4 regions of the Bacillus sp. KH172YL63 genome follow, and region 3 is predicted to be linked to each of the others. Evidence: riboswitches for the same ligand, from Rfam matches in the RefSeq annotation. Region 3 holds a riboswitch; each other region holds the start of a gene.
The links. A riboswitch is a leader RNA that binds a small molecule or an ion and turns the genes downstream of it on or off. The one in region 3 is predicted to bind cyclic di-GMP.
Positions count from the first base shown of each region.

Region 1 (7,747 bases), 280 kb from region 3:
ACGACCTTCTCTCTTGCCTTCCTTACCAACTCTTCCTTTCCGACGACGACCCCGGCGGTGATGTCACTGTGGCCGCCGATATATTTCGTGGCGCTGTGTGCGACAAGATCCACCCCTTCAAGGTAAGGCTGTTGTAAAAACGGTGTCGCAAAGGTGTTATCAATCATGGTGAACAGATTGTGTTCTTGAGCGAGGTTCACCATTTGTTTGATATTCTCTACCCGCATAAACGGATTAGTGACTGTTTCACTGTATAGGAGCTTTGTTTGCGGGGTTAGGGCCGCTTCAATGCTATCTTTATCGGTAAAGTCGACGAAAGTGGTCAAGATGCCGAATGACTTCAGCTCTTCTTTTAGCATATGGAATGTGCCGCCGTATAAATCCTCGGCAGCCACGATATGATCACCTGAGCGGACAATGGCAAGGATGCCGACAAGGATGGCCGATAACCCTGATGATGTGGCCACTCCGGCCGGTGCACCTTCAAGGCCGGCAACCATGTTCCCCAGCTCATCTGTATTGGGATTCCCCGTTCTTGTGTAGAGATAAGGGGACTTCCCTTCATAGAAACCTTCAAGCTCTTCAAGGGAACTGAATGAGAAAGCGGACGTCTGATAAATCGGCGTCGTTTTACTGTGGATCTCCTCCGTTCCCTGTAACTGACTATGTACGACCTTCGTAGTGAAATTCATGTCTGTCATCCTTCCTGAATCGATGTATTTTTAAAAGTGTATCATATTCAGAAGATTGTGGCATGAAAAAAACCTGCTGCCGATCAAGGCAACAGGTTCTTCTTTATACGCGTTCCAAACATCCGATCAAACGGTTTTCAATATCGAGTGCAGTAGCCTTCAATTCATCAGAATCGACCATTTCAATCAGCTTGCTTGGCTTCGCCATACCGATCTTCGTTGTCCCTGATTCTGTGTAGACGGTCACTTTACAAGGGAGGAAGTAGCTGACGAGCATGCTCTCTTCAAGCACCTTCTTCGCTTCATGGGGATTACACACTTCCAATACGACGACTTCTTCGTTAAAGTCCAATCCTTTGTCATCAAGTTTTTGTGCCAGATCAAGATGCCACAGTACACCAAAGCTTTCCTCTTTCAGTGCCGCTTCCACTTTCTCGACTGCTTCCTTTACGCTCATTGAGACTTCCTTTGTATAATGAAACATAAAAACATCTCCTCCTGTCATTTTTATACCTCAGAGAGTATCGGATCAAACTACTTTTTGGGAGGTCCGTCCCTCCGGTTATTCCATTCCTTTGACCATTTTCTCCATCATGTCTTCGTTCATGGGGCCGACGATTTTGTGCTGGATGGTCCCATTGGTGTCGATCATGTAGGTGGTTGGGATGGTGAAGGCCCTGTACAATTCACCTGCATCGCCTGTTTCATCCATCAAGATCGGGAAGGTGAGGCCGTAGCCATCAACGAACTGCTGCACCGCTTTTTGGCCTTCATCCATGGAAGTCAAGTTGACGGCAAGGATTTCGACATTTTCCGATTCTGCCTTTTTTTCGTAGTATTTTTGCATATGTGGCATTTCTGCCTTGCAGGGCGGACACCACGTCGCCCAGAAGTTCAGGATCACCTTCTTACCCTGATAATCGGAGAGTCTCACACTTTCCCCGTCAAGGGTCTCAAGCGCCAATGCCGGTGCCTTGTCCCCTTTTGCAAGACCCTGCTCCGCATCCGAGAGATCCATCGATTCATTGGCTAATTGAGCGGCTTCTTCCTTTGCCTTTTTTTCCTGCTGATCTTGAAAGAAGTTCACCAGAAAGATCCCGATCAGAATCGCGACCACCGCCAATGCGAAATTCCGTTTATTCACTTTGTTTCCTCCTTACAAATAAAAGAAAGGTGAAGTATGCTGCTGCAACAAGGTAGGTCCAGTCGGCCGTCGTCAACTCAAAGGCACCGTTAATAGAATGAAAAAGGATCTGCAGTAGAGTAAAAACAATCAGTAGCTGTCCTGACCATACATTCCCTTTTGCCCCCCTTACTTTTCCCTTAACATATAAAAGCAACGCGCCATTGAAAACAAATTGAATTGATCCGATGAGGTATTCCTTCTCCAAAAGATGAAAAACAAGCTCAAAGAATAAGACTGTGATCAACCAGACAAGGATGGTCACCGAAATTTGATCGACCCGTTTTAAAAGGAGATAGCCGCCTGCAGCAAGCAACCCAGACCAATATCCAACTGTACCCCCATGGAAATAGATCAGGGTCAGCGGATGTTTGATGACGGTTTGAAAATCGACTATGATTACACTCAGCTTCCAAACGAGAATAAATAAGATGATCCCCGTGGAATACCAGTCGCTCGCCTTCCGATTCCAGAAGTGGAGTAACAGGAATGTCAGGAAAAAGGATGCCAGCATAGCGCCCCAGGAACTGGGGAAAGTAAAGGATCCTATCGTATACCAGTTTTCTGTCATGATGATTCCTCGATTCTTTCTATATACCCCATTATGTATGATTATCTGAAATTTCAAAGGATTAATCAAGCGGAGAGGCTTACCATACAAATAAAACCGAATGCTTGAGGGCATCCGGTTTAAAGCTTTTATGCAGCCTTGATTCCTTTCAAGATCAGCATGAAATATTTCACTGTATCTCCATTCCTGCGGCTGATGATTTCAATATCCGCCAGAATCCTTCTCAACTCGTCTACCCCCAGCCGCTCAATCAACAGGTCACTGATATCCTCTGCACTGCATTCCCCTATTTGGGTATACTTCAATGCGGTCCGGTTTCTTCTGCAAAAACTTCTTAATTTCCTTTTTATCTCTCGTGCTTCCAACATCATCATCCTTCATACAGATTCAAATCATACTATTTCGAATATCAAGACAAAAATAACCTACCTATAGGCAGGTTACATGATGCTAATAACATTCGAGTCAGTAGTCATCGCGTCCATTTTTTCGGTAACCCGGCGATCATTATCTTATTGGAACAGGATAGAAGACCCGTGGCTTTGCGTCCTAATCTTTCAATTAGTTTGCCTTTATCGAAATGTTGCATGAATATAATTGTCATTATACTAGAAAAAACAGGAGATGAAAACAGGTCAAAGCATTCCGGTGTTCCGGAAAAAACAGGGAATCGAGTAGGAGGGGATGATTAATCCCCGACCTCTCACACCACCGTACGTACCAATCGGTATACGGCGGTTCAATCAAGATGATTGACGAAGACTTTCATACCTATCGATAAGACTTAGGAGCCCTTGGCGATTCCAAAAGGAATTGCCAAGGGTTCTGTGTAGTATTGGACTTTGTGCGATCCTCCAATATCCCTTCCGGGTATTTCCCCATTCATACGCCTTCCATTTTGGAACGCCGAGCGCAATGAGGTTACGGACTTTAGTTTTCGGCAGTTTCCACTGCTTCCACAGACACATTCGCAATCTTCTTCTGATCCATGCATCCAGGTATTTTAGGAAGCTGTGTGTATCAGCCAGCTGAAAATAGCCGATCCATCCCATTAAATATTGGTTCAGCTTTCTGATTCGAACCTCCATCGACCATCCTGAAGATCTGGAAGTTAGAGAGCGGATTTTCTGTTTTAACCGTTTTATACTTTTGGAGGCCACTCTGACTTTTGGTTTGCGATTTGATGTAAAACTAAAGCCAAGGAACGTTCTTCTCCAAGGTCGGTCCACCGCAGATTTCTTTCGGTTTACCTTCAGTTTAAGTTTCTTCTCAAGAAACGTTGTCACTGAAGTCATCACCCGGTTACCGGCTTTTGGCGAACGGACAAAGATATTACAATCATCTGCGTACCGTATAAAGCGTAGCCCCGTTTCTCTAATTCCTGGTCCAGTTCATTCAAAATGATGTTAGAAAGCAATGGACTGAGAGGTCCGCCCTGTGGCGTACCTTCCTCACTTTTCACCTTTACACCTTCTATCATAATTCCTGCATTGAGGTAAGAACGAATCAGTTTCAGAAGTGCTTTGTCCTTTACTTTCTTCGCCAGAAGACCCATGAGCTTATCATGATTCACTCTGTCAAAGAATTTCTCTAAATCTATATCGATAACCCAGCGATATCCTTCCCGGATATACATCTTCGCTTTTCTAACGGCGTCATGGGCACTCCGATTTGGTCGGAACCCATAACTATGATCAGAGAAGGTCGGCTCGTATATCCCGGAGAGTATCTGGGCAATTGATTGTTGAATCATACGGTCTGTCACCGTTGGGATGCCTAACAACCGGACGCCGCCGTCTGGTTTCGGGATTTCGATTCGACGTACCGGGCCCGGCTTGTAGGTTCCCCCAAGGAGATTCTTGCGAATCGACTGCCATTCGCGCATGATATGCGATCGCAGGTTTTGTACGGGCATATCATCCACGCCATGGCTTCCCTTATTACGTTCTACACGTTTCAGTGCTTCAAGCATATTCGGTTTAGACAGAATCATATTCATCAACATCACTGATATTCCTTTCCTTCGTGTGTCACGTTTCCTCTTTCGATGGCCCTGCCTCACACTTCCACCAGCCCTCACGGAATTCACCGTTACCTCTAAATGGACAGCTCTTTTCAGATTGTCTGTGAGTCTCTCAGTTACCATGAGCCAGGTCGTGACACTCTCTTGATTGTTCAGTCCTTCCCGGCTTCCTCGAGAAAAGCCGGTACTATGACCTCGGCTGACTTCTGGCGGTTCAGCGGAGAATCGCTTCTCCGGTTACCAAGTGTTCAAGGCGTATCCGCCAGATCTCCCCGGGTAAGAGTGTAATCTTTCCCTCCATCTATCCGCCTCATTTACTTTCTGCACCTTCGACAGTTCGGACTTCATCTTGTATTGCAGACTCATCCAGTGCAACAAGCCTTATATGAGATTCGTGTTCCTCGGACCGGAGGTTTGCCGCCCGCTTCCTTCAGATTCCAGGTCACCCCGGACACCCTTGCGTTAAGCTAACCGCTACAACTGTCTTCACGGCTCGGGACTCTCACCCTATAGATCACACCCATGCCGGGCGCACAATAAAAAACCCCCGCTGTTCAAAGCGGGGGTTCGATGTTAGAAGTTGATGTATTGACGTGGGTTTACAGCGTTTGAATGGGATGCATTCCAAGGGCCTGCATGAAGCTCAAAGTGTAAATGCTGTCCGAATGAGTAGCCTGTATTCCCCATATAACCGATTTGATCACCTTTGTTCACTGCTTGTCCCTGTCCGACTAAAGAAGAAGACATGTGGGCATATACAGTGGTGAACATTTTACCATTGATAGAGTGAGTGATGTATACGACGTTTCCGTAGCTTGAACTGTACTGGCTTTTAATAACATAACCATCTGCCGCTGCAGAGATCGGCACACTGCCCCGTGCTGCGATATCCATCCCATAGTGGAAGCGTTGCTTGCCGTTCAGCGTATCCCAGCCGAAGTTGGTTGTAACCGTTCCTGAAGCTGGAGATGTCCATGCACCGGCGCTAACAGGTGCTGCTGGAGCTGACGCCGCTGGAGATGAAGATGAACCGCCTGTCGCCTGTTGCTGGGATGCCGCACGTTTTGCAGCTTCTGCTTCAGCCTGGCGCTTGCGTTCGATTTCCCGTTTACGGGCAAGCTCGGCTAGACGTGCCTGTTCAGCCTGGATTTCACCTTCAAGCTGGTGCTCCATTTTAGAAAGCTCTTCAGATTCTTTTTCAAGGTCTGCTTTTTCTACTTTCAGTGTAGCTTGTTGTGCTTCGAGCTGCTTGAACAGGTCAGCTTTTTTCGCTTTTTGACTGTCCAGGTCTTTTTTCAGTGACTCAAGATTCGCTTTGGAAGCTTGAAGGTCTGCAAGTTCTTTTTCAACTTCTGCTTGCTTCTTCTCTAATTCAGCTTGATCACGTTTCTGCTCGTCCATGATCTTTTTATCTGCACTGACGATTGTGTTCACTGCTGTTACACGGTTGATAAAATCTCCGAAGCTGTCCGCACCAAGAAGTACATCCAGGTAGTTTGCTGAGCCGCCTTTTTCCTGGATTGCACGTGCACGCTCTTTAAGAAGCTCATTGCGCTCTGCGATTTTCTTCTTCAGAACTTCGATCTCTTCTTTAAGTTTGTTGATTTTTTCAGTCGTCTCATCGATTTCTTTTGTTTTTTCAGTGATTTTAGTTTCAGTATCTTTTAGTTTGGTACTGATCTCCGCAATCTGTGCCTGAATATCTTTTTGTTTAGTGATATTTTGATTAATCTCTGCTTTCTTCTCATCAATCTTGCCGTTGATTTCTTCTTTCTTAGAAGAGATGTTGTCCTGCTGTTTCTTCAAGTCCTCTACAGAGGAGTTAGCGTTAGCAGTTGTAGCTAACGTTGGTAGACTTCCGATTGTTAATGCTGCTGCGATTGTTAATGATACAAAATACTTCTTGTTCAAGCGGCATGCTCCTTTCAGCTTCTATCAACCTATCAAATTTTACACTTTTAAGAACTTACGTACGGACATAAAGCTTCCCCAAGCCCCGATCAAGCAACCCATTAATAGAATCAATCCGTTTACTTGATAGATAAAAGGGGTAAAATCTAATATCTGAATAAAATGGTTTTGTAGTTTTGGTTTAATAAATTCATAAGCATAGTAGTAACCTGTTGTGACAAGAGCGATCGGGATAATAGAACCTAAAATTCCGAGCCATAATCCTTCTAATATGAATGGCCAGCGTACAAACCAGTTGGTTGCACCTACGAGTTTCATTATCTCGATTTCCCTTCTTCTCGCGACAATGGTGATTTTGATTGTATTCGAGATGAGGAACATAGCGGTAAACAATAGACCGATGATCAACACAAGTCCAACGTTTCGACTCATTTCCAGCACATTGAATAATTTTTCAATCTTCGCTTCACCGTACAAGGCTTCATTGACACCTTCATACTGATTAATTTCCCGAGCTATTTTACCAGTTTCCCGGGGATTTTCCGCTTTCACGATGAACACATCGTATAACGGGTTATCCTGTTCAAATAGTCTGAAGTCATCTCCAAGATCCTTCACAAGATTTTGAAGTTCTTGCTCTTTGGAAGAATATTCAACCGATTCGACCCCGCTTATGGAGTGAATCTTCTTATCAATTGCATCGATTTGAGACTTTTCCGTACCGATTTCAAGCAATACCCGCACTTCAACGTCTCTTTCAATGTCTGTTGCAACTTTATTCATGTTTAACATCAGGACAATAAACACACCGACAAGCAACAATGTTACGGTGACGGCACTGACGGATGCGAATGTCATCCAGCCGTTTCGTCCGATGCTTTTAAGACTCTCTCTCAGGTGGCGGCTATATGTTCTAGCTTTCATAACCGTAATCACCTCGCTGTTCGTCCCGGACAATCCGGCCATTCTCGATGGCGATTACCCGATGCTTGATTGTATTGACGATTTCCCGGTTATGGGTGGCCATGATGACCGTCGTTCCCCGGTTGCTGATATCTTCGAGAATGTTCATGATATCCCAGGACGTTTCAGGGTCAAGATTCCCTGTAGGCTCATCAGCGATCACAAGCTTCGGCGTGTTCACGATGGAACGTGCGATCGATACCCGCTGCTGTTCTCCGCCTGACAATTCATTTGGAAGCATTCTTGCTTTGTGCTTCAATCCTACAAGATCAAGCACTTCCATGACCCTCTTCTTGATTTGCTTAGGCTGTTCTTCTATCACTTCAAGTGCAAAGGCGATATTTTCATAGATTGTAAGCGATGGTAACAGCTTGAAATCCTGAAATACAACCCCAACGTTTCTT
Region 1 is NZ_AP022842.1:3,756,362-3,764,108, forward strand. It holds gene KH172YL63_RS19215 (trans-sulfuration enzyme family protein) at 1-692, opposite strand, end outside; gene KH172YL63_RS19220 (DUF302 domain-containing protein) at 796-1,176, opposite strand; gene KH172YL63_RS19225 (redoxin domain-containing protein) at 1,255-1,836, opposite strand; gene KH172YL63_RS19230 (hypothetical protein) at 1,829-2,446, opposite strand; gene KH172YL63_RS19235 (hypothetical protein) at 2,575-2,814, opposite strand; cyclic di-GMP riboswitch class I at 2,935-3,027, opposite strand; partial or broken gene ltrA (group II intron reverse transcriptase/maturase) at 3,190-4,451, opposite strand; gene KH172YL63_RS19245 (murein hydrolase activator EnvC family protein) at 5,043-6,380, opposite strand; gene ftsX (permease-like cell division protein FtsX) at 6,420-7,304, opposite strand; gene ftsE (cell division ATP-binding protein FtsE) at 7,294-7,747, opposite strand, start outside.
Region 1: another riboswitch for cyclic di-GMP. It lies ahead of KH172YL63_RS19235 (hypothetical protein); the one in region 3 lies ahead of KH172YL63_RS20500 (anti-repressor SinI family protein).

Region 2 (7,747 bases), 960 kb from region 3:
TGATGCTCATCTGATCAGACATATTATTCATGGATGCTGAACCGATTTCAGCCTTTTCACCCAAGAAAGATGACTTTTCTGCGATGCTGCTTGTATTCACTGCGACACTTGAAAGGCTTTCTAAAATTTCAGTGATGGATTCAGAACTCTTCTCTGTCATGCTTTGCTGATTTGAGTTCGTCACTGCGATTTCTCCCATCGCAAGTGACATCTGTTCTGTTGTAGATTTAGATTGCTCTGCGGTAGCCGATAATTGCTCTGATGATGCTGCAACCTGCTCCGAAGAACTGCTGATTTGCTTAATGATCTTCGCAAGGGAGTGGAGGAAAGCGTTGAACGAAAGAGCGAGCTGTCCGAATTCATTTTTACTTTTTACCACGATTTCTTTTGTTAAATCCCCTTCTCCTTGAGCAATTTCTTCAAGCTGTTTGTTTAAGCTTTTAAGCGGAAGAAGAATTGAACGTAACAGGAGGATGCTTAACCAGATTCCAAGAGTGACGGATAGGATGGTGACAGCACCAATAATCCATTCACTCACTACACCGTACTGATGGATTTCATCCTTTAAACGGTTCACGTCATTATCTAAAAGGTCTACCAGTTCATTGACGGAAGGATCTAAAACATCCTTTCTTACTGACCTTTCTTCCCCGAAGTGAAGGGACTGGGCCTGGTCTGGGCTCGAGGCGGCCAGTGATATAACCTCCTGGTTCAAAGCCATATACTTGGTCACATTCTCTTTAATATCTTCTACATTTTTACTGTAGCTTTGTGTATGGATGATGGATTTGATTTCATCAAGGTCGGAGAAAATGTTCTCTGCTTTCTCATTGATTGACTCAATGAATTTCGGATCTCCTGTGATAAGAAATCCCCGCTCGTCATTGGATATGCCGGCAAGCTTAAATTGAATATCCTTAATATCATTTTCAAAAGCCATTTTATCTTTTAACACTTCGTTTTTATTAATCGTCGTTGTAATGATAAAAATCGATGCCACTCCAATTAAAAGTAGCGCACTGACTAAAATAGAGATAATGCTTAATAATTTTGTCCTGATCTTCAACTGTCATCTTCCTTTCTCCTGTGGGATTGGTGGAACGAAAAAAGGCCAATTAAACAATACAGTTCAATCAGCCGGTTGCGCTACTTGCTCCGGATTATCCAAGCGCCCATTTACAGATAATCGTTCATCGCATCCAATTATTCTATTTCAATAAATTTATCGACAAAATTAGACAAAGTTTGATGCTTTTTATAAAATATTTATGACTAAAGTATGAACAGGCCATTTCTTGTTCATAAGACCACTTATAATGGAGAAAATAGCATACTGTTAGGAGATTTTTTAAATATTTCTTAAGGGGAAATGATTTCTGGATGAATGATCAGCAATTGGAACTGTCTAATATACTTGAAGAATGTCAGGGGGAAATACGTTCGAGACTATACTTGGAATTACCGGCCGAAGAGTTGGCCAAAATGGTGACAGACAAAGTAACCGGTCTTCAGCTCAATCACATCCTGCAGGATATGTCCATCATTAAAAGGAGAGGCGGGGAGCCCTGCCATTATGTCATCCGTCTGCTTTTGCCGTTCATTGAACGTGAACATGGAGAACTTAATTTATTTAAAAAAAGAAAACGCACTTGAAGAATCCTGTTGCTTTATGGAACAGGATTTTTTTATCAAAAAGATCCCTTCTTGACTAAGTACTTTGTTATACTATATACTGGTAGTGAGTGATACTAAGTACGATGATATCAATGAGCTCACGGGGGTGAACAATTGGAGAATAATACAGAATTACTCAAAGGGGTTCTCGAGGGGTGTGTGCTTGAAATCATCAGCCGGGGAGAAACGTATGGCTATGAAATCACCCAGCAGCTGAGAGAGCTGGGTTTTACCGATGTGGTGGAAGGCACAGTTTACACCATCACAATGCGCCTAGAGAAAAACAATCTGGTTGAAATCGAAAAGAAGCGATCGACAGTCGGACCGCCGAGGAAGTTTTACACACTGAACGAAGCTGGCAGGGAGAAGCTCCAGTCCTTTTGGAGAAAGTGGGATTTCCTCACAAGCAAAATGAATGAAATCAAAACGATGGAAATGAAAAGGAGAGATTAAGATGAAGTTTATTGAAAAAGTAATCGGAAGTTTTGCTGATAAGCGGGAATGGAGGGAAATGGAGGCCCGTTCGAAGAATCTTCCGAGTGAGTATCTTCACGCTTACAACGCGATCCAAAAGTATATGTGGACTGCTGGCGGCCCTGTTGACTGGAAAGAAACCAGCCGTATCTTTAACGGCATTCTTGATTTGTTCGAAGAAGGTGCGGCCGAAGGAAAGAAAGTGACTGACCTGACGGGAAAGGATGTTGCGGCTTTTTGTGATGAGCTTGTGAAGGACTCCGAAACATGGAAGGATCAGTATCGTAAGAAGTTGAATTCTACGATTGATCGGGGGGAGTAGAGCAGGAGCATTTCACACTGGCAGAAATTTTTTTTGCATCAGTAGTAAGTGATACTTATTAGTTAAATTTTTCCTTTATCTGGTTTATCTTATTTGCTATGATGTAAACAGAGATGAACGAAAGGGGAATCTATAGGGTACATGTGGAACTTGTCATGATTGGGTAACTGGATAAAGGCAGTTGCGTTCCTTTTTGGAGGAGGCGTTTATTTGTCTATCTAAAATCATTCAAGGGATACATGATGTGGCCAATGATCTCCCCATTGCCAGGCAGTTACCTCTGTGTAGCTGTTTTTATTTTTGGGAAAACAATCATCTCGATTGACGGATCATCATGTCCCTATTTTAGGGGGATTTTATATGAAAAACGAAATGGAAGAAAAGTTGTCAGGGGGAAATGTTTCAAGCGTCTATCGTTTGAGAGACACCGTTCGACGTGCAGTAAAACCTGAGAGTGGGAATATCCATCAGCTCCTGAAGCACTTGGAGAGGAAAGGATACAATCATGCGCCGAAATTTCTTGGAATTGATGAACGGGGCAGAGAAATATTATCCTTTATTGAGGGAGAGGGTGGTAACTATCCTTTGAAGGAATATATGTGGTCCGATGAGTCTTTAAGAGAAATTGCGAAAATGATGCGCCTTTACCACGATGCCGTCAGTGATTTCCCGGTGCCTGATGATTGGCAGCCGATGGACAACACGCCTGACCCGGTGGAAGTGATCTGCCATAATGACTTTGCCGTTTACAATATTATTTACCAAAATGAGAAACCGGCGGGGATCATTGATTTCGACGTTGCCGCACCTGGACCGAGGCTGTGGGATATCGCCTATACCCTTTACACGTGCATTCCGTTAAGCAGGCATTATCATAACGAAGCAGGCGAGGCCGTTCACTATGATGAAGGGAAAGATGCTGCAGGGAAAAAGCAAAGGATAGAAGTGTTCTTTGAAGCGTATGGGATGGAAGGAATCGAAAATGGTTTCGTAGAGATGGTCATTCGTCGGCTGGAAGGATTATGCCACTACATGAAACGAAAAGCAGCCGAAGGGGACAGTGCCTTTCAAAAGATGATCGAGGAAGGACATTACGATCATTATCAAAAAGATATAGCATTCATACGTCAAAACGGGAACGACTGGCGATAAAAGGAGAGGCGTGATCATCTACGATCACGCCTTTTCCTTATTCACGATTTTCTCCAAAATGTCTCACAATCTGCTTTTTCCGCGATGTTGAACTCAATCATCTTTTCGAGCAATGAGTAATCAACAGCTCGATCCCACGGGATACGCATCAACATTTTCGTATGATCATATCCACTCTTCACGATTTCATCGGAAAAATGAACGATGCCTTCCTTCTCAGGAGACACGGCCAAATGCTTCTTAGATATGCTAAATGCAATGATAAACGTGCCGTGATCGGTGAACATAGGCTGATTCCAAGCGATCTTCGGCACGAGGTTTGGGTATTTGTCTGCTACCCAGGTTAATACTTCTTTAGTGCGGGCTTGTTGGTGGGGATCTGGGATGTTGGATAGGTATTCGGTGAAGGCTTTCATGTTTGTTCCTCCTGGTTTAATTTATCCTTATTCAAGAAAACTGCTCACTCACAATATTATAGAATTTACAATTTTAACTATATAGTGTATAACTCAGGGAGTCAAAGACCCTTGTGGTATCGAATTTAAACAGTATAGTCAGATAATAAATTGTTCAAATAGAGAAATGGGAAACCATATGGAGACCGGTGATAGGTGAAGTATGCACCCGGTATTTATTACTCGTATAACAAAAGAACACCCGTAACCTGAAGAGAGGAAACGAGTGTTTTGAATACTTATGCTGCTTCTGTCTGTTTTTTGTTTTGGCTTGTCTTTGATTTAAAGCCTATGATAAACAATGCTGCTAAAATGAAGATAACAGCTGAGAATACTACAATATTTGAGCCAACAATATTTACTAAATTACCAAGAGCAATTCCTACTATACCAAAGTCTGCGTCTCCAAACGTCGTTCCTTGGAATCCAAGTGAGCCTAATACAGGTAGTAATAGGGCTGGAAGGAAACTGATCATCACGCCATTTGCCATAGAGCCTAAGACAGCACCTCTTCGTCCACCTGTTGCGTTGCCAAAGACACCGGCTGCTGCTCCTGTAAAGAAGTGAGGTACAAGTCCTGGTACGATTACTTTCAACCCTAATAAAGGGAGAAAAATCATACTCACCAGACCGGCAATAAAGCTGAATAAGAAACCGATGATGACTGCGTTTCCTGCAAAAGGGAAGATGGCCGGGCAATCAAGTGCGGGTTTAGCATTTGGGACGATTTTGTCAGCGATTCCTTTGAACGCTGGAACAATCTCTCCAAGTAGCATACGCACTCCTGCTAAGATGATATAAACACCTGCTGCAAATGTAATACCCTGCATAAATGCGAAGACAAGGAAATTCTGACCACCGCTCAATTCTCCCTCAACGAAGGAAGGTCCTGCTGCACCTGCCACGATGAAGAATAGGATGACCATTGTTAGCGAGACAGAAACGGATGTATCTCTTAGAAAACCGAGTGATTTCGGAACTTTGATTTCTTCTGTAGATTTTGACCCCTTTCCAACCACTTTACCGACAAGTGCGGAAGCCAAATAACCAATTGAGCCGAAATGACCTACAGCAAAATCATCAGAACCGGTGACTTTCTTTGTGAATGGCTGTAGCATCGCAGGAGATAATACCATGAGTGACCCTAGGATAATCGAACCGAGAATGATCAGCGGTATTCCGGAAAAACCTCCTGTGGTTAAGATAACAGCGATCAAGCAGGCCATGAACATGGTATGATGGCCGGTTAGGAATATATATTTAAAAGGACTGAAGCGGGCTATGAGAATGTTAACAATCATACCGAACAGCATGATCATCGCGGTTTCTGTTCCAAAGCTTTCCTGGGCAAGGGCCACAATGGCCTCATTGTTAGGTATAACACCGTCTACTTCAAAAGCTTTATTGAACATGCTGCTGAATTGACCTAGGGATTGAACGAGTACACCTGCCCCTGCTCCCAAAATCACAAAGCCCATGACCGTTTTAAGAGTTCCGGCAACGACATCCCCGGAATTCTTCCGTTGGACAAGTAGTCCGATCAAGGCGAATAGGCCGACAAGTATCGCAGGTGTACCTAAAATATCCTTCATTATAATATCAACCATGTATACTCCTCCTTTGTTTATCTAGGATTACATATTTTGTTCCAATGCTATACGGAGTTCGTTCTTGTCCATTAAATTTTTCAACTTCACCACATTTTTTCGTCCATCTTCCAGGCTTTCTACAATATCTTCTGAACCAATAAATAGATCTGCTTGTTCAGTCTTAGCTGTAGTTAAATCTGTGTGTGACACATCCGCTTCTTTCCCCATATCTTTAAGTGCCGCTTTTACATTCATTTCTACAATCATGCTGCTTCCTAAGCCGTTTCCGCATACTACTAATACTTTTTTCATTATTTTTCCTCCTCGAAATTATACTTCAACTGTTTGATTGATTAATTTGACTATAGTCTGAGCGTCGCTTGCTGAAACTAATCTTTCTACATTACCTTCACTGGATAACAATTCTGTTAGTTGTGCCAATGCTTTAAGGTGGGTTTGATTATCGATTGCCGCAAGAACAATGATTAGCTGTGCCCGGTGTTTCTCCTTTTTTGAGAAGTATACTGGCTCTTTAAGCCTCAAGAAGCTCATGCTAAGTTGTTCGACTCCAGTTTCTGGTCGTGCATGGGGAATGGCAATATTGGGAGCAATGACAATGTAAGGGCCTAAATCTTTCACATTTGAAATCATTGCGTCAACATATTCAGGGCGGATCGATTGTTTGTCTATTAAGGGCTGACTGGCCACTTTAATTGCTTCTTCCCAGCTGGTTACGCTGTCTTTGAGTTTTATAGTTTGTTCTGTCAATAGTTCATTGAGCATAGGCTTTCTGAGCTCCTTTACTCGTGGAGTAGTTTGTTCTAATAAGCTGACCAATTCTTTTCTTAATGAATCCTCATGGTGGATGGTCGCATATTGTTTAATTAATTCCATTAAGTGATCGGTGGTGCTTTTTTTAGGTGCCTTGGAGATAAAAAGCTTGTTCATCAATTGAATGACACGTTCTTTTTCTTGGTTAGTTAATATTGCCGGGACATGGACAACGGGTGTATTTTTCTCTTTGATATAATTTGTTGAAAATATGACGTCTACTTCATAATCATTTGTTCGATATTCCCTCATGGAAATCGTGTTGATAACATTTAAACCGGCAATCAAATTTTCTAATTGTGTACGAAGCATATTGGAAGTGCCTATCCCATTTTCGCAAACGATAAGTGCTTTGAACTTTGTCTCGATCTTCTTTTTCTCTTTCGTTAACCAGCCACCAAAGTGCAAGGTAATATAAGCTACTTCTTCATCAGGAATATTTTTACCGACATACAGCTCTAGATGTTTCATCACCTTTTTAGTCAAATGAAAGATATCAGGATAAGCATTCTGGATACTGTCTGCTAAATCGTTCACAATCTGAAGACCGTATTTAAGCCGATAATATGTTGGTTTGATATGAGATATCAGATTTTCTTTCAGTCCATGTCGGTCATCAAACACTACACAGGAGTAAAGTTGAAAATCATCAATCATCAGTTGAACGACTTTCTTCAGGCCGGCTAATTCTTTTTCTGTATAGCGATTAAAATTGTCATGCTGAACCTTTGAACCCAGCAGGTTCATAGTAATAAAAGAAACTTCATCATCAGGAAAAGAAATTTTTCTTGTCTCTTCAAGTTTTCTCGAAATATGCAAGGCAGCTTTAAATGCTTCAGTTTGTTTCAAGATATCTTTTTCTGTCTGTGGAACATGTATATATTGGTTAAGCTCCATTCGTTTTATAATCATCAAGATCTGTAAGGTGAGTATCTCTACCATTTCATCTGTCAACGTTAAGCCTAACTCAGTTTCAGCTTCAAAAAGAACCTCTCTTACCAAGTGTCTTTCGTCCGTTTCTTCAGACCAAGTAGCAGCTTCTGGTTGAATCATCTTATAAACTTCATTCCGAACATTTTGCCACTCTGGATTGGAGAAAATGGTTGCCAGGATGTTGGAAAGCATTGTTCTCTTTGCGTCTTCAGGTCCTTCCAATTGATAGCCTGTTCCTTTCTGGTAATAAAGTAGTAAGCCCGATTCATTGAAGTCTTGCTTAATCGATTTAATAACCTTTGAAATCGTGCCTCGGC
Region 2 is NZ_AP022842.1:748,423-756,169, forward strand. It holds gene KH172YL63_RS03730 (methyl-accepting chemotaxis protein) at 1-1,066, opposite strand, end outside; cyclic di-GMP riboswitch class II at 1,127-1,210, opposite strand; gene KH172YL63_RS03735 (hypothetical protein) at 1,381-1,653, shown strand; gene KH172YL63_RS03740 (PadR family transcriptional regulator) at 1,789-2,127, shown strand; gene KH172YL63_RS03745 (DUF1048 domain-containing protein) at 2,129-2,470, shown strand; gene KH172YL63_RS03750 (phosphotransferase) at 2,831-3,622, shown strand; gene KH172YL63_RS03755 (iron chaperone) at 3,664-4,038, opposite strand; gene KH172YL63_RS03760 (PTS ascorbate transporter subunit IIC) at 4,317-5,684, opposite strand; gene KH172YL63_RS03765 (PTS sugar transporter subunit IIB) at 5,712-5,978, opposite strand; gene KH172YL63_RS03770 (BglG family transcription antiterminator) at 5,997-7,747, opposite strand, start outside.
Region 2: another riboswitch for cyclic di-GMP. It lies ahead of KH172YL63_RS03730 (methyl-accepting chemotaxis protein); the one in region 3 lies ahead of KH172YL63_RS20500 (anti-repressor SinI family protein).

Region 3 (7,747 bases):
GTAGGAGGAATTTTGATGCTTGATATTAATGAGATTAAAGAGATCATTCCCCATCGTTATCCGTTTTTGTTGGTGGACCGGATTTTAGAGGTGGAGGAAGGCAAGAAGGCAGTTGGGATCAAGAATGTGACTGCGAATGAGGAGTTCTTTAATGGTCACTTCCCTGATTACCCGGTGATGCCTGGCGTACTGATCGTGGAAGCGCTGGCGCAGGTTGGGGCTGTTGCGATGCTGAAGGTGGAAGACAATCGTGGACGTCTGGCATTCTTTACAGGCATCGATAAATGCCGATTCAAGCGTCAGGTGAAGCCTGGGGATCAGCTGAGGCTTGAGGTGGAAATGATCCGCTTTAAAGGGCCGATCGGTAAAGGAAAAGGTGTCGCGACAGTTGACGGCGAAGTCGCTTGCGAGCTTGAAATGATGTTTGCCCTTGGAGATAAACAGTAGACCGTATAACGGGATTGGCGTGTTTCAATACATGCCAATCCTTTTTTTTATACCTCCCCTCAAGTGAAACCAATTCTTTCCCTGTGAAAATTCTTCCTCACCGTGCAACTAAAATCATTTTATGGGAAAGCTAACAAAAGACCAACGCAACGGTCTTATTCCACTTGAGAAAGGAGTCACCATCATGAGCAAAAAATTATTATCGATTCTCGGCGGATCAGTGTTTGCCGCAATGCTTTTAGTAGGATGTAATGCCGACCAGGAGCCTCCTCCGGAAGATGAAGCACCAATGGAAGAGGATGGGGACATGAACGAAGAGAATTATCCAGAGTCTGAGGACAAAAACGTGGAAGGCGATAAAGATGCCACGAAGGATAATAATACGCCTGAAGAAGATATCATAGAAGATGATATTGATGTGCAGGATGAGGATCATAAAGACGAATAGTAAATGAAGGGGGTGACTTAAGGTCGCCTCTTTTTTTAATGAATTTTCAGAAAACTATTCCAAATTTATATTACATAGGGTAAAGTTAAAGTAAGAGTTCGCAATAATGAACAATCCCGTTACATACAAGAAAACCATCTCAGATAAATTGATCATTCCATATATCAAAAATGAGGTGAGGAAATGTATAAAAAAATATGTACCCGTTGTTCCAGATCTTCCTTCAGCAGCTCTGAATCAGGGGAATGGGTATGCCCTTCCTGCGGAAATCAACTAACGGCTTCTCCATTGTATCGCTCGACCTTAAAACCTCAAAATCTGTATCCTCTCAGAAAAAAGCTGGAAGCCTACCAAAAGCAGCAGAAAAGATATCTATAATCTTCGACAAGTTCTTCAATTGTTTTCGTGAATTTCTATTCATAAAAGTGGATGATTTCAGATTTTTGTCAATTAATGTAATAAAACACATCAAATTGATGAAGGATATTTCTTAAAATCTATCAGTGAGAATGGTATTATGGTGGTAAGAAATAGGGTAATGATCAAGTATCAGCTAAAGGCAAACCCATTGAAAGGTGGGGACGCAAAATCACAGGTCTACCGTATTAATAGTAATTAACCAGAGTCTCGCCACATTCACCCATGACCAGGAATATTAATACTATGACGGCTGGGTTGCCTGGAATACATTGATTGTATTTTAGGAGGTAATCACATTGGTGAATAGAGATGTGGATCTTGAATGGGTGGAGTTGATTAAAGAAGCGATAGAGGCGGGCATCAGTAAAGAGCAAATCAGGGAATATTTGCAAAATCATCCCTGTGATTCCGGCATCGAGCATAAAGTGTTATAAGATAAAGAAAGACTTGCGACGATTCGCAAGTCTTTCTTTATTTCACTTATTGGCTTCGATGAATTCACGGAACTGCTGCTTTGTGATACCAGAGTCCATGGCTTCCTCAGCAATTTTTAACCAGTCTCCATCTATGTTTTGATTTTCCGGTTCATCATATAATAGGGCGTCTACGCCAATCCCGAGAGCCGCGGATACTTTCTCTAAAAACTGAATCGACGGGTTTTTTTGGAGATTCCGTTCAATAGAGCTGATATATGATTTGGCAATGCCTGCTTTTTCAGAAAGCTCATTCATAGACATTTTCTTTTGGTTACGATACTTCTTTACTCTCTCTCCAATCAAATGAGCACACCTGCCTCAAAGGTTCTTTATAGAGGTTATTTCCCTGATAAATGAAGAAAATAACCTGATTATCCTCATTATATCAAACCCCATTCATCTGCTCTAGAAGAATTTTACATACTATAACCTAGGTTTTGCCGATGCGGGAATCCTTGGTTTGGAGATCATTTTCTCCCGGAACTCGCGAATCAATTCGTCCCCTGCATACCCCTTTTGTACAAGGTCGTCGAGAAGGATTTCGGCATATTCGTTCCGCTGTTTCTTCAATTTTCCTTCAAACATGATGCTGATATGGTCATCCATTTCCTTGATGCAACGGATCGACGTCATGAAAGCGGCAGGATCATTGGCTTTATGGGAGATGACGACTTGGATTTCCAAGTCCTCTTTACTTTGCTCTGCCTTTTGAAAGAACCGGATGTGTTCATTTGATAAATATGTTTCGACAAGCCACGTACCCTGTCGATCTTCCTTGTTGATGATCAGACCGTCCACAATGTCAAAGTCATGAAGTTCATCATTTTCCACGACCTGCAGTGAAATCACTTTAAAGGTTTTCATGAACGAACAACTCCCATTTAAAGGTTTTTATCAAATTATATCACAGCCATAAATGTTTCCCTAACACATTGAGCGATGAAAAAAAATCGTCGAAACATGCAATTTTGTGTTTTGAGGCCAATTTTTGATGAAAAGTGGTGAAATTCACCTAGGCGAATTTGGCAAATTCAACGCATTTTTGCCTCGAATTTCGGAAATTCATGATTTTACAATAAATGGGGGTGAGAGGTATGATGAGAGCAACTTTAGAGAAAGGAGGGAACACAACACATTGATCAATCAAGTGACCCTGGTGGGGAGGCTGACCAAAGACCCGGAAGCAAGAAAAACGACGGAAGGAAAATCTGTACTCAGTGTAACGGTCGCCGTTAACAGGCCTTACAAGAATCAAAAAGGCCAGGTGGATACGGACTTTGTCCTCTGTACGATTTGGGACCGTGCCGCTGAAAATACGGAAAGGTACTGCCGGAAAGGTTCCATCGTCGGTGTAACCGGGCGCATCCAAACCCGTTATTATGACAATGACCAAGGAAAGCGAACGTATATAACCGAAGTCATCGCTGAAAATGTCCGGTTCCTCGACAACAAGCCTGCATCAACCTCAGCACCGGAAACGACGAAGAAAGAGCCGATCGAATTACCGTTCTAATATTGTTTCATAAAGGAGAGAGACCCGTGGCGAAACTGCAAGACCTTGAAGAACGAATTGACCGGATGGAGAGATTGACAGAAGATCTCATCAAAAAAGTCGCTAGATTGAACGTCGAAAATTTCTACTTATCCCAGCGCGTGACTGCCCTTGAACAAGGCTACGAGTACCGGAATCCGGTGCTGAAAACCTCATCCTGAAAAAGCCCCACCTAGAATTTCCAGACGCATCATCCAACCTATAAGTTCTGTCTCAAATTCCAATGGTTCACCGTATGTTTCCTCTGTATTTCCTCATTAGAAATAAATGTGTGATGTAAGCAAAGTGAGTCGTTCCCCTGCATGTCTTCATGATTGAGCCGGTTTCCTGAGGGAGGCTGGTGTTTTTTTATGACGAGAAAAAGCCCCTTCCCGCTAAGGAAAGAGGCTTTATCATCTATTCCAACACCAATAACGACTCCAGATCCTGATCCGACAATTCGGTCACCCACTGATCGCTGCGGATGATTTCGTCGTTCAGTGCCTGCTTTTTCGTCAGCATGGCATCGATTTTTTCTTCCAGTGTTCCTGAGGAAACGAGCTTGTGGACATGGACAAAGCGTTTTTGTCCGATCCGGTAGGCACGGTCTGTTGCCTGATTTTCAACGGCCGGGTTCCACCAGCGGTCGTAGTGGACGACGTGGTTGGCAGCGGTCAGGTTCAATCCGGTGCCGCCTGCTTTCAGTGACAGGAGGAATACAGGGAACTCGCCTTTTTGGAATTTATCCACGAGTTCATCCCGTTTACCTTTTGCCATGCTTCCGTTCAGGAATGGTACCTTGATATCGAATTCTTTTTTCATCACGTCCTGGATCATTTCTCCCATCGAGATATACTGGGTGAAAATGAGGCACGCTTCCCCGGATTCCAAGGCGGTCTCGACGATGTCCTTGAGCTTCTGCATTTTTTCAGAGCGGGACAGAATCGACTTTGGATCCGGTTCTTTTAAGTAAAGAGCCGGGTGGTTGCAGAGCTGCTTGAGCTGATTCAGCATCTGCAGGATGAGGCCTTTCCGTTCGAACCCGCTCACCGTCTCGATTTGTGCGAGCGTGTCTTTCACGAGCTGTTCATACAGGGCAGCCTGCTCGGCAGTCAGATGGCAATATTCCTTCTGCTCGAGTTTTTCAGGGAGGTTCAGTTCGACTTCCGGATCTTTCTTTGTCCGGCGCAGCAGGAACGGTTTGATTTTCGCCTGCAGCTCTTTCACTTTTTCCTCCGATTCATCCTTCTCGATCGGTGCAATATAGTTTTTCTGATATTGGGTAAATCCGCCAAGATAGCCGTGATTCAGGAAGTCAAAGATCGACCACAGCTCTGACAGCCTGTTTTCCATCGGGGTTCCGGTCAAGGCAATATGATGCTTTCCAGTCAGCTTGCGGATCGCCCGTGACTGCTTCGTGTTGGCATTCTTGATGTTTTGCGCCTCATCTAGTGAGATCGAGGTCCACTCGACTTCTGACAGTTCGTCATAATCGATATGGGACAATCCGTAAGAAGTGAGGATCACATCGACGCCTTTGATCACGCCGGCAAAATCCGCACCCTTCGCCCGGGTCGGCCCGTAATGAAGATGAACCTTCAAGTTCGGTGCGAATTTTTCCAATTCACGCTGCCAGTTTCCGAGAACGGATGTCGGGGCAACGATCAACGATGGTGCCTCCGGTTTCTCGGTTTCCTTCACATGCTGTAAATACGTGATAAGCTGCACCGTTTTCCCGAGTCCCATGTCATCCGCCAGGCAGGCGCCAAAATTGAACTTACGTAAAAAGAGCATCCAGCTCATGCCAAGCTGCTGATACGGTCTGAGCTCACCTTGAAAATCAGCGGGTGTGTCCGTCAACGGGATCGATGAAACATTCGTCAGCTGGTGAATCATCTTTTTCATGGAACGGTTCAGTTCCAGCTGGATTTTGGCATATTTGAAAGGGTCATGCCCTTCGTCATCTTCTTCTACGTTAGATTCGTCGGAATCCCGTGGGACAAGCTCCTGCTCGAGCATATCCTGGATCGAAATGCCTTCCTGCTTCGCTTTGGTCATCATCTGCTGGATCCGGCGAATCATGGCCGGGTCGAGCTTCATCCACTGTCCGCGGATCTTCACCAGACGGCGCTGGTCGTTGACGAGCTGATTGAAATCATCCTCGTTCAGGTCGACGCCGTTCATGGAAAGGCGCCAGTCAAAATCAAGCATGGCGTTCAAGCCCACAAAAGAGGGCCGGTAGCTCGTATCGGTATTCTTCAGCTTCGCCTTCACGAGCACCTGGGCATCCTTCATCGCTTCCCACCAGGACGGCAGCAGGATCTCGATATCCAGGTCGATCAGCTTTTCACTGAGGACCGACAAGAAATCCCAAGCATCGTGTTCACCGAGGGACGTCCGCAGAGAGCCGTCCACATCTCGGAGGATCGGAAGCATCTTCATCCAGCGTTCCTGCTCTTCAGACACTTCACCTAAATGTTTTTTCCAGGAAGGGGGGACGGTGTCTTCTGTCAATGACACAACCCGGTTCGTTCTCTTTCGGTCACGGAGAATCGTCTCAAGCTCCCAAGACTCATCTTCATCAAGCGGTTCAGAAATCCGGAGACCCATTGAAAACGGAAGCTCTTCATCGGCTCCGGCAATCCATTCACTCCAGCGCTTCTCATCGAAATAAGCATCAAGCTCCTCAGACGTCAGCGTACTGTCCTTCAACTTCTGGATCCGCTTCATCGCATGAGAACCCCCTGAAGCCATCGCCTCATTCAACGCCCCCTGGAACCAATTTTCCGTGAGCTTTTTGAGGGACGGACCTCCATCAGGAAGCGTCTCTTCCCAAAACTCGTCATTGAAATTGCCCCACACTTCATCAGGGATATGGAACTGAAGGCCTGTTTCCTGCCATTCCCCGAACCTCGGCAGCCAGCGCCCCTCTTCCAGCGCTTCATACATGACCGGTGCAATCGCGATGCACGCCTGACCGGTCTCATCCCAGTCCCACTGTATCATGCTGCTGAAATGTTCACCGGCAAGGAGGGTCAGAAACTGCCATTGTGTGACCGGGATCCCGTTGTCCTCTTCCTGAAGGAGGGTCCCGTAATAGCTTTCCTCATGCCAAAGAAACAGCTGCCCTTTCCAATCTTTGGGCGGAAGAAGCTCTCCCTTGTCGTTTTCCGCCGTGATGAAGAAACGGTCTTCATATTCAGTTGTATGGACATTGATTTTGACGGAAGACAGTTTAAGCATCGATTAATTTACCCTTTCTGCACTCTTCTTGGAACGCCCGTAGCCGCTTATATTTCTCCAGGATATAGGAGAGATACGCGTCCCATTTATCTATAGACTTCGTTTTTTTATAAATCGTCCGGATCTTCTTCATGTAACGGACAGCAAGCTTATAGCTGTCCCGGTTTTTCTGCTCGATCGCTTCCATGACGCCTGTATAATAGATCGGCAGTGCGAGCTCCGGTGCTTCCTTTGTCACATCCCGGAGGCCCATGCCGTCCATTTCCCTGATGCTGTAGCTCATATAACGCTGCAGCTCAACCCACTCCCGGTAGGCTTTCGCGTTGATGAGGTACTCATTGTACGAGAAGAAGCTGTATGGGAGCATCGACAGCAGAAGCTCATTCACAAGCCCACTGTCCTTTTCCATCAGCCAATCCATCGGCAGAATCCGAACGAACCAGCGGACAAATCGGGTCGCCTCGTAATAATCCAGCCCCTCGACATGGGCAGGAAGCCGTGACAACAGATGGCGAACAAGAAAGAATCCGACCTCATACCGTTTTCCGGAGAAAAACTTACGGAGCCAGAACTCACTGAATGGGACAAGCTCAGATCCAAGCTGATCAACGACTGCATCTGCTTTCTCCAAATCCTCAAGAAGCAGGTATTGATGAAGGAGCGCCACGTGATGGAAGGTCTCATCCTCATTGGCCTGTGCTTCCAACCGGGCAATCTCATCCTTGCGCCACGACTTCTGCTTGAACAGGTAGTACCACAGGAAGCGGTACACTTCCGCTTTCATCATCGTACTGTTTTCTGCAGAATCGCTCATGTCGACCGTCTTTGTTTTCAAAAAAGCAATGAAGGGGTCGAAACTGAACGGCATGGCGTGAATCGACAGCTTCTCGACCGCATCCTCCATCTCACCGAGCAGGAAATCATACATGCTGTACTGCTCCCGGCTCAGCTCCACATTCTGCTCCTGAAGGCGTGTATCAATCTCAATCGACAGAAAGAAGGTCGCAAACAGCTGATAAAGCGGCTTCCATTCCCGTTCAAACGGCGCTTCCTTCATGAAACGCTTCGTCATATTCTGGACGAGGACATCCATCAAATAGGGCTGCCTTTCAAGTAAATCCATATCCTCCTGCCTCAGAAGGGACTCAAAGAACTGCCACCATTCCTCCGGCGTATTGCCCC
Region 3 is NZ_AP022842.1:4,036,979-4,044,725, reverse strand. It holds gene fabZ (3-hydroxyacyl-ACP dehydratase FabZ) at 16-447, shown strand; gene KH172YL63_RS20505 (hypothetical protein) at 632-895, shown strand; gene KH172YL63_RS21895 (TFIIB-type zinc finger domain-containing protein) at 1,079-1,273, shown strand; cyclic di-GMP riboswitch class I at 1,444-1,578, shown strand; gene KH172YL63_RS20500 (anti-repressor SinI family protein) at 1,615-1,749, shown strand; gene KH172YL63_RS20495 (helix-turn-helix domain-containing protein) at 1,792-2,094, opposite strand; gene KH172YL63_RS20490 (YwpF-like family protein) at 2,215-2,655, opposite strand; gene KH172YL63_RS20485 (single-stranded DNA-binding protein) at 2,927-3,304, shown strand; gene KH172YL63_RS20480 (hypothetical protein) at 3,331-3,504, shown strand; gene KH172YL63_RS20475 (DEAD/DEAH box helicase) at 3,740-6,565, opposite strand; gene KH172YL63_RS20470 (SWIM zinc finger family protein) at 6,558-7,747, opposite strand, start outside.

Region 4 (7,747 bases), 130 kb from region 3:
CCTTCACGTCCCTTCACATCCCTGAAGAGTCAGGGATGGATGCAGGTCGAGTCGGGCGGCTGTTCTCCCTTTTTAAAAGGGAAGGAATTGAGGTGTTCGCAGATATCTCGAAGCATACCCTTCCGCTGTTGGGGTTGGGACGATTTGAAGAATTGAAAGAATGGGGTGTCTCGTCGGTCAGATTGGATGATGATTTCACGGCCGGTGAGGTGTTGGCGCTCTCGCGGCATTTCCGGATCGCCGTAAATGCAAGCACCGTCGGGGAGGCTGAACTCAGGGAGTGGCTTGATAGTGGAATGAAACCCGGTGACATGATTGCCTGGCATAACTTCTACCCAAAGCCAGTGACCGGGTTGGATCAAGCGTATTTTCTCGAGCAACAGGACCGGTTCAAATCGTTGGGTATCCCGATTTATGCGTTTATCCCAGGTGACGGGGAGAAAAGAGGCCCCCTGTATAAAGGACTGCCCACATTGGAGGATCACCGTGATCAAAGTCCTTATATAAGTGCAGTGCAGCTGAGCCGGAAGGGCGTGACAGGCGTATTCGTCGGCGATCCCGGTTGTTCACCGGAGCTCTTGCGGAAGCTTGTGGAATTCGACAGGGATGGAGTCGTCGAGCTTTCCTATGAAGGGGAGGCTGATATCGAGGGAGAGTACCGTTTGAGACCGGATCCTGGCCGGGACACTGTCCGTCTATTGAACACAAGGGTGGTGGACAGCGTGACCCCCTCCAATACAACAGCAAGGCCAACAGGTGCCATCACCCGGGACAACGATCTCTATGGCCGGTATAAAGGAGAAATGGGGATCATCCGGACCGATTTAAAGAGCGATCCTGCCGTGAACGTCGTTGGAAGGATTTGTGAAATGGACCGTGCGCTGATTGAGTGGCTGGTGCCGGCGCAGGAGATCCGGTTTGTGGAGAGGGACGGACCTTGATTGTTGAGTACCTATTGAACAAATACACCAGATTCGTAACAGGGAGAATCCGGCCAATATACTGATTGACCGGGACAAAGTGGCGGTAGGTTGGAACACATGAAAGGGGGACGGACCTCAATATTCAAGGTCCGTCCCCCTTTTATTTAAGTTTATGAGGATTGTGTCGAGATTTGATGGATTATGTCGAGTGGGGTGCTTTATAATAAAGATTATAGAGTGATGGTAAGTTGGTTTTTACTACTTTTTTAGGATGATGTCATTGGACAGCATAGTTGTAACAGGTTATGGGATCAAAGCTCCAGGTGCGATGAGCAAGGAAGAGTTTTATAGAGTGTTAGAGAAGGGGATATGCACCCATTCGCTTCTTGAAGGAAGAGGTAAGAATCGGACGAATATCATTGCAGGGGTGGTCGGGGACGACTTTGAATCGATCAAAGGAAGGAATTATGTGCACTATCCCCGGTCGGCAAGGCTTGCAATGGCCGCTGCGGATGATGCCGTTTTGATGGCAGATCTTGTTTGTCCGTCACACCGTGTCGCAATCATTATGGGAACATCAGCAGGAGCGATTCTTGAAATCGAGCACTATTCATCTGTTGCCCTCGACTTGAAAAAGTACCCGATACACGGCATTTCCCTTGTTGATACACACACGCTCTCAGCGGCTGTGGCACAGCATATCGGTACGAAAGGTCCCGCCTATACCATTATGACTGGCTGTACAGCAGGTCTCGATGCCGTATTGCTGGGGAAAATGATGTTGGAATCAGGTCAGGTGGACGCATGCATTGTCGGCGGAACCGATGCTCCCCTCGGCCAGTGGAGCATAAATGGATTTACGAAAACAAGAAGCATCAGGTCGAATGTCGAACCCCATCAGACGGGTGTCCCTTTTTCAGATGAGCATCGAGGGTTTGTGCTCTCAGAAGGAGCGGGCATCTTGGTAATGGAAAGGGAGCGCACCGCTGTACAGGCTGGGAAAACGATTTATGGTAGAATTCAAAATGAGGAACAAGAAATGAAGGAAAACCGATGATGGAGACGGATGATTCAGGAGAGGACATGCTATCGGTTTATAAAGAAACGATAGGTAGTACAATTCCTTGTTATGCAAACAGTCAGGCCTTGGGGCTAAAGAACAATGACCGCATCGAAGGGAATATACATAGACAATTGTTCACGAAAGATGTCCCGTTGACTTCCATCAAGGGAATGATCGGGCACACCTTTGCCTCAATGGGTGTGATTCAAATGATTTCGGCTTTCATATCGATAGAATATGGATTCATTCCCCCGACAATCAAAACGGGAAAAAAAGGATTTGAAGATTTGCCGATCGTGTGCGAACCGATATATCAACCAGTCAGGTCTGTCAGCATCACCGCCCACGGCAACAGTGGAAATAATGCCTGTGCAATTGTCACCAAATAAGGGGGGAACATCATGTTTTTTCTTTTTTCACTATTAGTCGCCCTTATTCCATTCAGTATTGGGATCACTGTATTATTCATGTTCAAGAAAAGTAAGCTTTCCAAAGTCTTATTTCTTTTCTTATTATTGGCCTCACTGTGGCAGATGGATGTCGCTATTTTGTTCGCGCATGGGATACTATCCATAGATTTGATTGATTTTCTATTCAGGCTTTTCCGGATTGGGTCGATTCTGCTGTCTCCTACGCTGTTTTATGTGGCGTATACGATTTATCATGAACAATTCCAAAGTTCCGGGAGAAGCAGATGGCGCTACATTATGAATAAAACCAGTGTCCTTTCATTTTATATATGGGGATTGATCGTCTATTTTGTAGGCTGGAGTGAATACGGGATTGACCGGCTCGTCCTTGTCAATCCAGAAGGAAGCTACGGATATTATTATCCCCTGTACGGTGATTTATCGTGGGTTTTCCATGCGAATTTATGCTTATTCCCAGTAAGTATGATTTTATCATTCATGATATCTGTTCATATTCATAATGTAGTGTTGCGCTCCTTTTTATTCCACTTCATCTTATCTACCGCAATTGGCTACGGGATTGGTCTATTCAATATGTTTCCGGAAACGGGGCTGATGCCAAGTGCCATATCCGTCCTTGTATTTGCCGTTTCCATCTTAATCCTCTCGAACCGTATGCATGTGGGTATAGTAAGGGATATGAATAGACGGCTGGATCAACAGCGCCAATTCCTGAAGACGGTGATTGACCTGAATCCATCGTACATTTATGCAAAGGATCAAGAAGGACGCTATTCATTAGTGAATCGGTCTTATGCGGAGCTTTGCGGTTTACCGAAAGAAGACATCATAGGGAAAACAGACCTTGAGATCCATGGTGATCCAGAAAACGTGATGGACACGCCCCGTGATGACAAAATGATTTTAGAAAATGGAAAAGGGATTGAAATACCTGAAGAAAGGTTTCAGGATTATGAAGGTAACGTCCGCTGGCTTCAAACGACAAAAATCCCGATGCCCCATGAGGATTCCACCATTTTACTCGGCGTGTCGACTGACATCACTGAAAGAAAACGATATGAGGATGAGTTGATTCATCAAGCGAATCATGATGTGCTGACAGGATTACCGAACCGGAGGCTGTTTAATGAAGATGTAAATGAGATATTGAAGGTGCATCCACATAAGAGGAGTGCCGCCATCATGCTCATCGATTTGGATCGTTTCAAATATATTAATGACACTCTCGGACATGATGTAGGTGATCTTCTGTTAATAGAAGTATCCAGGCGGTTAGAAAGATTCCTGGAATCCCAATCATTCTCCAAATCAAAGGTGTACAGGCAGGGCGGGGATGAATTCACGTTACTGTTCCCGGATTGTTCAAGGGAGAAGGCAGTCGAGACTGCTCAATTACTCCTTGATCAGTTCACTGGAGAGTTTCTCATTAATGGGCAGGAATTTTATATCACCCCGAGCATTGGGATCAGCATGTACCCTGATGACGGGGAAGATGCCACAACCTTGATGAAAAACGCCGATGCGGCCATGTATTATGTGAAAGACAGGGAAAAGAACGACTTTCAACTTTTCACAAACGAAATGAATCAACAGACCTTCAGGAAAATGATGATTGAGAAAGAATTACGGACCGCTCTTGAAAGAGATGAATTTTATCTGGTCTACCAGCCGATAGCAGATGTGATGACCGAAATGATTTGCGGGATGGAAGCACTGATCCGCTGGGAAAATCAATCATTGGGTCACGTTTCCCCTGCAGAATTCATCCCGATCGCTGAAGAAACAGGCCTGATTATCCCGATTGGAGAATGGGTGCTGAATACTGCGCTTGCTCAATCAAAAAGTTGGAAAAGTGAAGGGTACCGTGCGCTGAAGCTTGGTGTGAATCTCTCGATGAGGCAGCTTCTGGACAAGGAGCTTATCGTGAAACTGGAGGACAGTATCCGGACACATGGAGTGAACCCAGAGATGATTGACCTGGAAGTGACGGAAAGCATTGCCATGTGTGATCAGGAATTGATCATCTCAAAGCTTGAACGATTAAAGCAACTGGGAGTCAGTTTATCAATGGACGACTATGGGACAGGCTATTCTTCCCTGAGTTATTTAAAGAAATATCCCCTTGATACGCTAAAAATCGACCGTTCTTTCATAAATGGCATCATGGCGAACGAAGATCATCAAGCGATAGTGAAAAGTACGATTTCAATGGCGAAGCATCTTCATTTACACGTAACAGCAGAAGGAGTAGAGAGCCAGGAAGAGTTTGGTTTCCTGAAAAGGAATCACTGTGATAAAGCTCAAGGGTATGCCATTGGTCGCCCGGTGTCCCCGGAGGAATTTGAGGGAACCTACTTGAAGCCTAATTGAAGGAGAGAATAGCCCTTCTTGAGATTACGATCATAAACGTATGCATAATAAGGTAAACAGCCTGTGATGACTTGGATAACATCATCGGCTGTTTATTTTTATTTGGGAACACGACAGGAATGTCGTAAGGTGTTCTTTATTGAGAAAATTGTCGACAATTATATACCTGTATATGATAGATTATTCTGATAATTATTATATAATGTAAATATAAGTAATGAATATGGGTATAATGATTCATTGGGAGGGAGGTTTCTTAATGCCGTTATATTATATGAAGGAAATATGGACACCCCTAAAGTTTATAGGAATAAAGATTTTCAAATGTGAAGATAATACTGTATTTATGAAAGTTTTTCAAAATCCCAGAAAACGAATCTTTTAAAACATGTATTTGAAATACTACTAATGTGCGTACGATAAAGGCAAACCTATTGAAAAATAGGGACGCAAAGCTATAGGGGCTTTCAATGTGCCAGACGATGCCAGCCAGTTACCGTGTACGCATTTGTTATATATTTTCTATATACTAAAGCTTCACTTCTTCCATACTTCATCTTTCAGACGACCTCCCGTTTATGAATGGTCTAAAGAGATAAATCTCTCTTACCATTTTAAAAAACCCCCCCTCACTCGTTCCTGGTTAAATAAAAACTGTCTTTTTATAATATAAATATTCCCTGTTCTCGTTGAATCTTCTAAGAGTGAAATGGAGGTTTTAATTTTTAGGCTTAAGTCAGTGGTCGAGTATTCAATTTTATAGTAGGAAGTTATGAAAAGAAAAGTACAGGTATAATATGGAAATAACCGTCCGCACATATTTTCTGTTATGATGGAATCAACGACGATTAAAAACATAGACGGAATGAAGGGACGACCATTCGATGACTAGTGCTTCCATCAAGCTCATTAAATACCTGGATGATCACTCAGATGAGTTTTTACAAAACTGGCGCAAGAATATCGTGATTTCAGATCAAGATGTGTATAAAGAAGAAGTGTTAAATAATGGAATGAACATGTTTCACTTAGTTAAGCGTGCGATAGAGGAACCACTTAGTGAGGAGGAAATTACTTTACTTGCTCATAAGACAGCTCTAGAACGGGTGAAAGCCAACGTTAACATAAGTGAGTTTGTATATAACGTAAATATAGGGAAGAGCATTATCATTAATTGGGTTAATCATTCAGGGATCGAACTTAGGGATTTACAGCCTATCATTGAAGAGATTAATACATTATTTGACCGCTTCTCTTATTTAGCCGTTCGTAAATATACGGAAATAAAGGAACAACAACTCCAAGAAAAAGAACATTATATAGATCAAACCCATAAAGAGCGCCTGACAATCCTTGGTCAGATGAGTTCAAGCTTCGTTCACGAATTCAGGAATCCACTGACGTCAATTATTGGCTTTACAAAGCTTTTGCAAAATGATTATCCTAACCTACCCTATCTTGATATTATGCAACATGAGCTGGAGCAATTGAATTACCGGATTTCACAATTCCTTCATGTATCAAGGAAGGACTTGATAGAAAGTGTTCAAGAAGAAATCTTTCTTTCTGATCTTTTGGAAGAGACGATTGAATTCTTATATCCAAGTCTTCTAGATGGAGATGTTTTAATTGATTTTAAGTGCGAAACAAATATCAGATTAATGGGGAATGGTGATGAGTTAAGGCAAGTCTTCCTAAATCTGATCATGAATTCGATTGATGCTCTTCAAGAAATAGATGGACCGAGGTATATCAAGGTAACATGTGATGTGAGGGAAGGAAAGACCAATTTGGAAATTTCGAATAATGGACCACGAATTAAGGTAGAAAGTATGGAAGCTATTTTTGAACCTTTCTTTACTACAAAGGATCTTGGTACAGGCATTGGTCTTTATATTTGTAAAAAATTGATTGAAAAGCATAGTGGGGATATTCAATGCAAATCGAATGATGAAAACACAACTTTTATCATTCGGATTCCTGTAAAGTCCAATTTGGTTGTTGAGTAGAGAAGCCTCCACTTTGATAAGCGATTAAAGAAAACTATGGTAGAAAATTGAAGGGGAAGTTTGCCTGATTATGAGTTGAAAAGAATAAACTTTATCAAATTTCAAATTTCAAAGGGCATTCCATACAACATTAAATAATTTATCTAAAGAAAAGAGTTTCATCTAGTTATAAAGACATTTGTTTTCCTGTTGGAGGATACATTTTAAAAACACCGTCTGGGCTTTGTCCAGACGGTGTTTTAAAATGTCCTCAATTACAATTACTCACTCCAATACTCTTATTGATATAATCAGTCACCCCATCAGCAGGCAACGGCCGGCTAAAGTAATAACCCTGTCCATATTCGCATTCAAGATTCTTGAGCCAGTTCAATTGTGTCTCTGTTTCTACCCCTTCTGCCACGATCGCTAGTTTCAGATGTTTAGCCATGGCATGAATCGCAGAGACAATCGCTTTATTGGATTCATTTTCATCGAGATCCATGATGAAGCTGCGATCGATCTTCAACGTCTGAATTGAGAATTTCTGCAGATAGCTTAACGAACTGTATTCGATTCCGAAGTCGTCGATCGCGATTGAAACTCCGATTTCCCGAAGTGCGTTCATTTTCGCCATTGCCTCTTCCACATGGTGCATGGCGGTACTTTCCGTCAGCTCCAACTCTATGAAAGATGGGGGGATGTCATGCGTAAACAATAATTCCCTCACCATCTCTACGAACGTCGCATCGTGGAACTGCCGTGATGACACATTGATTGAAATCTTAAATTCATGTCCACCCTTTTCCCACACTTTAAATTGTTCACAGGCTCTGTTTAAAATCCAACGGCCGAGGGGGATGATCAGTCCTGTTTCTTCAGCCAGGGGGATGAAATCGTCTGGTGAAATCAACCCTTTGACAGGGTGATTCCATCTGATTAAAGCCTCCACCCCGACAACCCGATTTGTCT
Region 4 is NZ_AP022842.1:3,905,519-3,913,265, reverse strand. It holds gene KH172YL63_RS19850 (MupG family TIM beta-alpha barrel fold protein) at 1-941, shown strand, start outside; gene KH172YL63_RS19845 (beta-ketoacyl synthase N-terminal-like domain-containing protein) at 1,204-1,980, shown strand; gene KH172YL63_RS19840 (hypothetical protein) at 1,977-2,375, shown strand; gene KH172YL63_RS19835 (putative bifunctional diguanylate cyclase/phosphodiesterase) at 2,388-4,787, shown strand; cyclic di-GMP riboswitch class I at 5,202-5,288, shown strand; gene KH172YL63_RS19830 (histidine kinase N-terminal domain-containing protein) at 5,672-6,796, shown strand; gene KH172YL63_RS19825 (putative bifunctional diguanylate cyclase/phosphodiesterase) at 7,047-7,747, opposite strand, start outside.
Region 4: another riboswitch for cyclic di-GMP. It lies ahead of KH172YL63_RS19830 (histidine kinase N-terminal domain-containing protein); the one in region 3 lies ahead of KH172YL63_RS20500 (anti-repressor SinI family protein).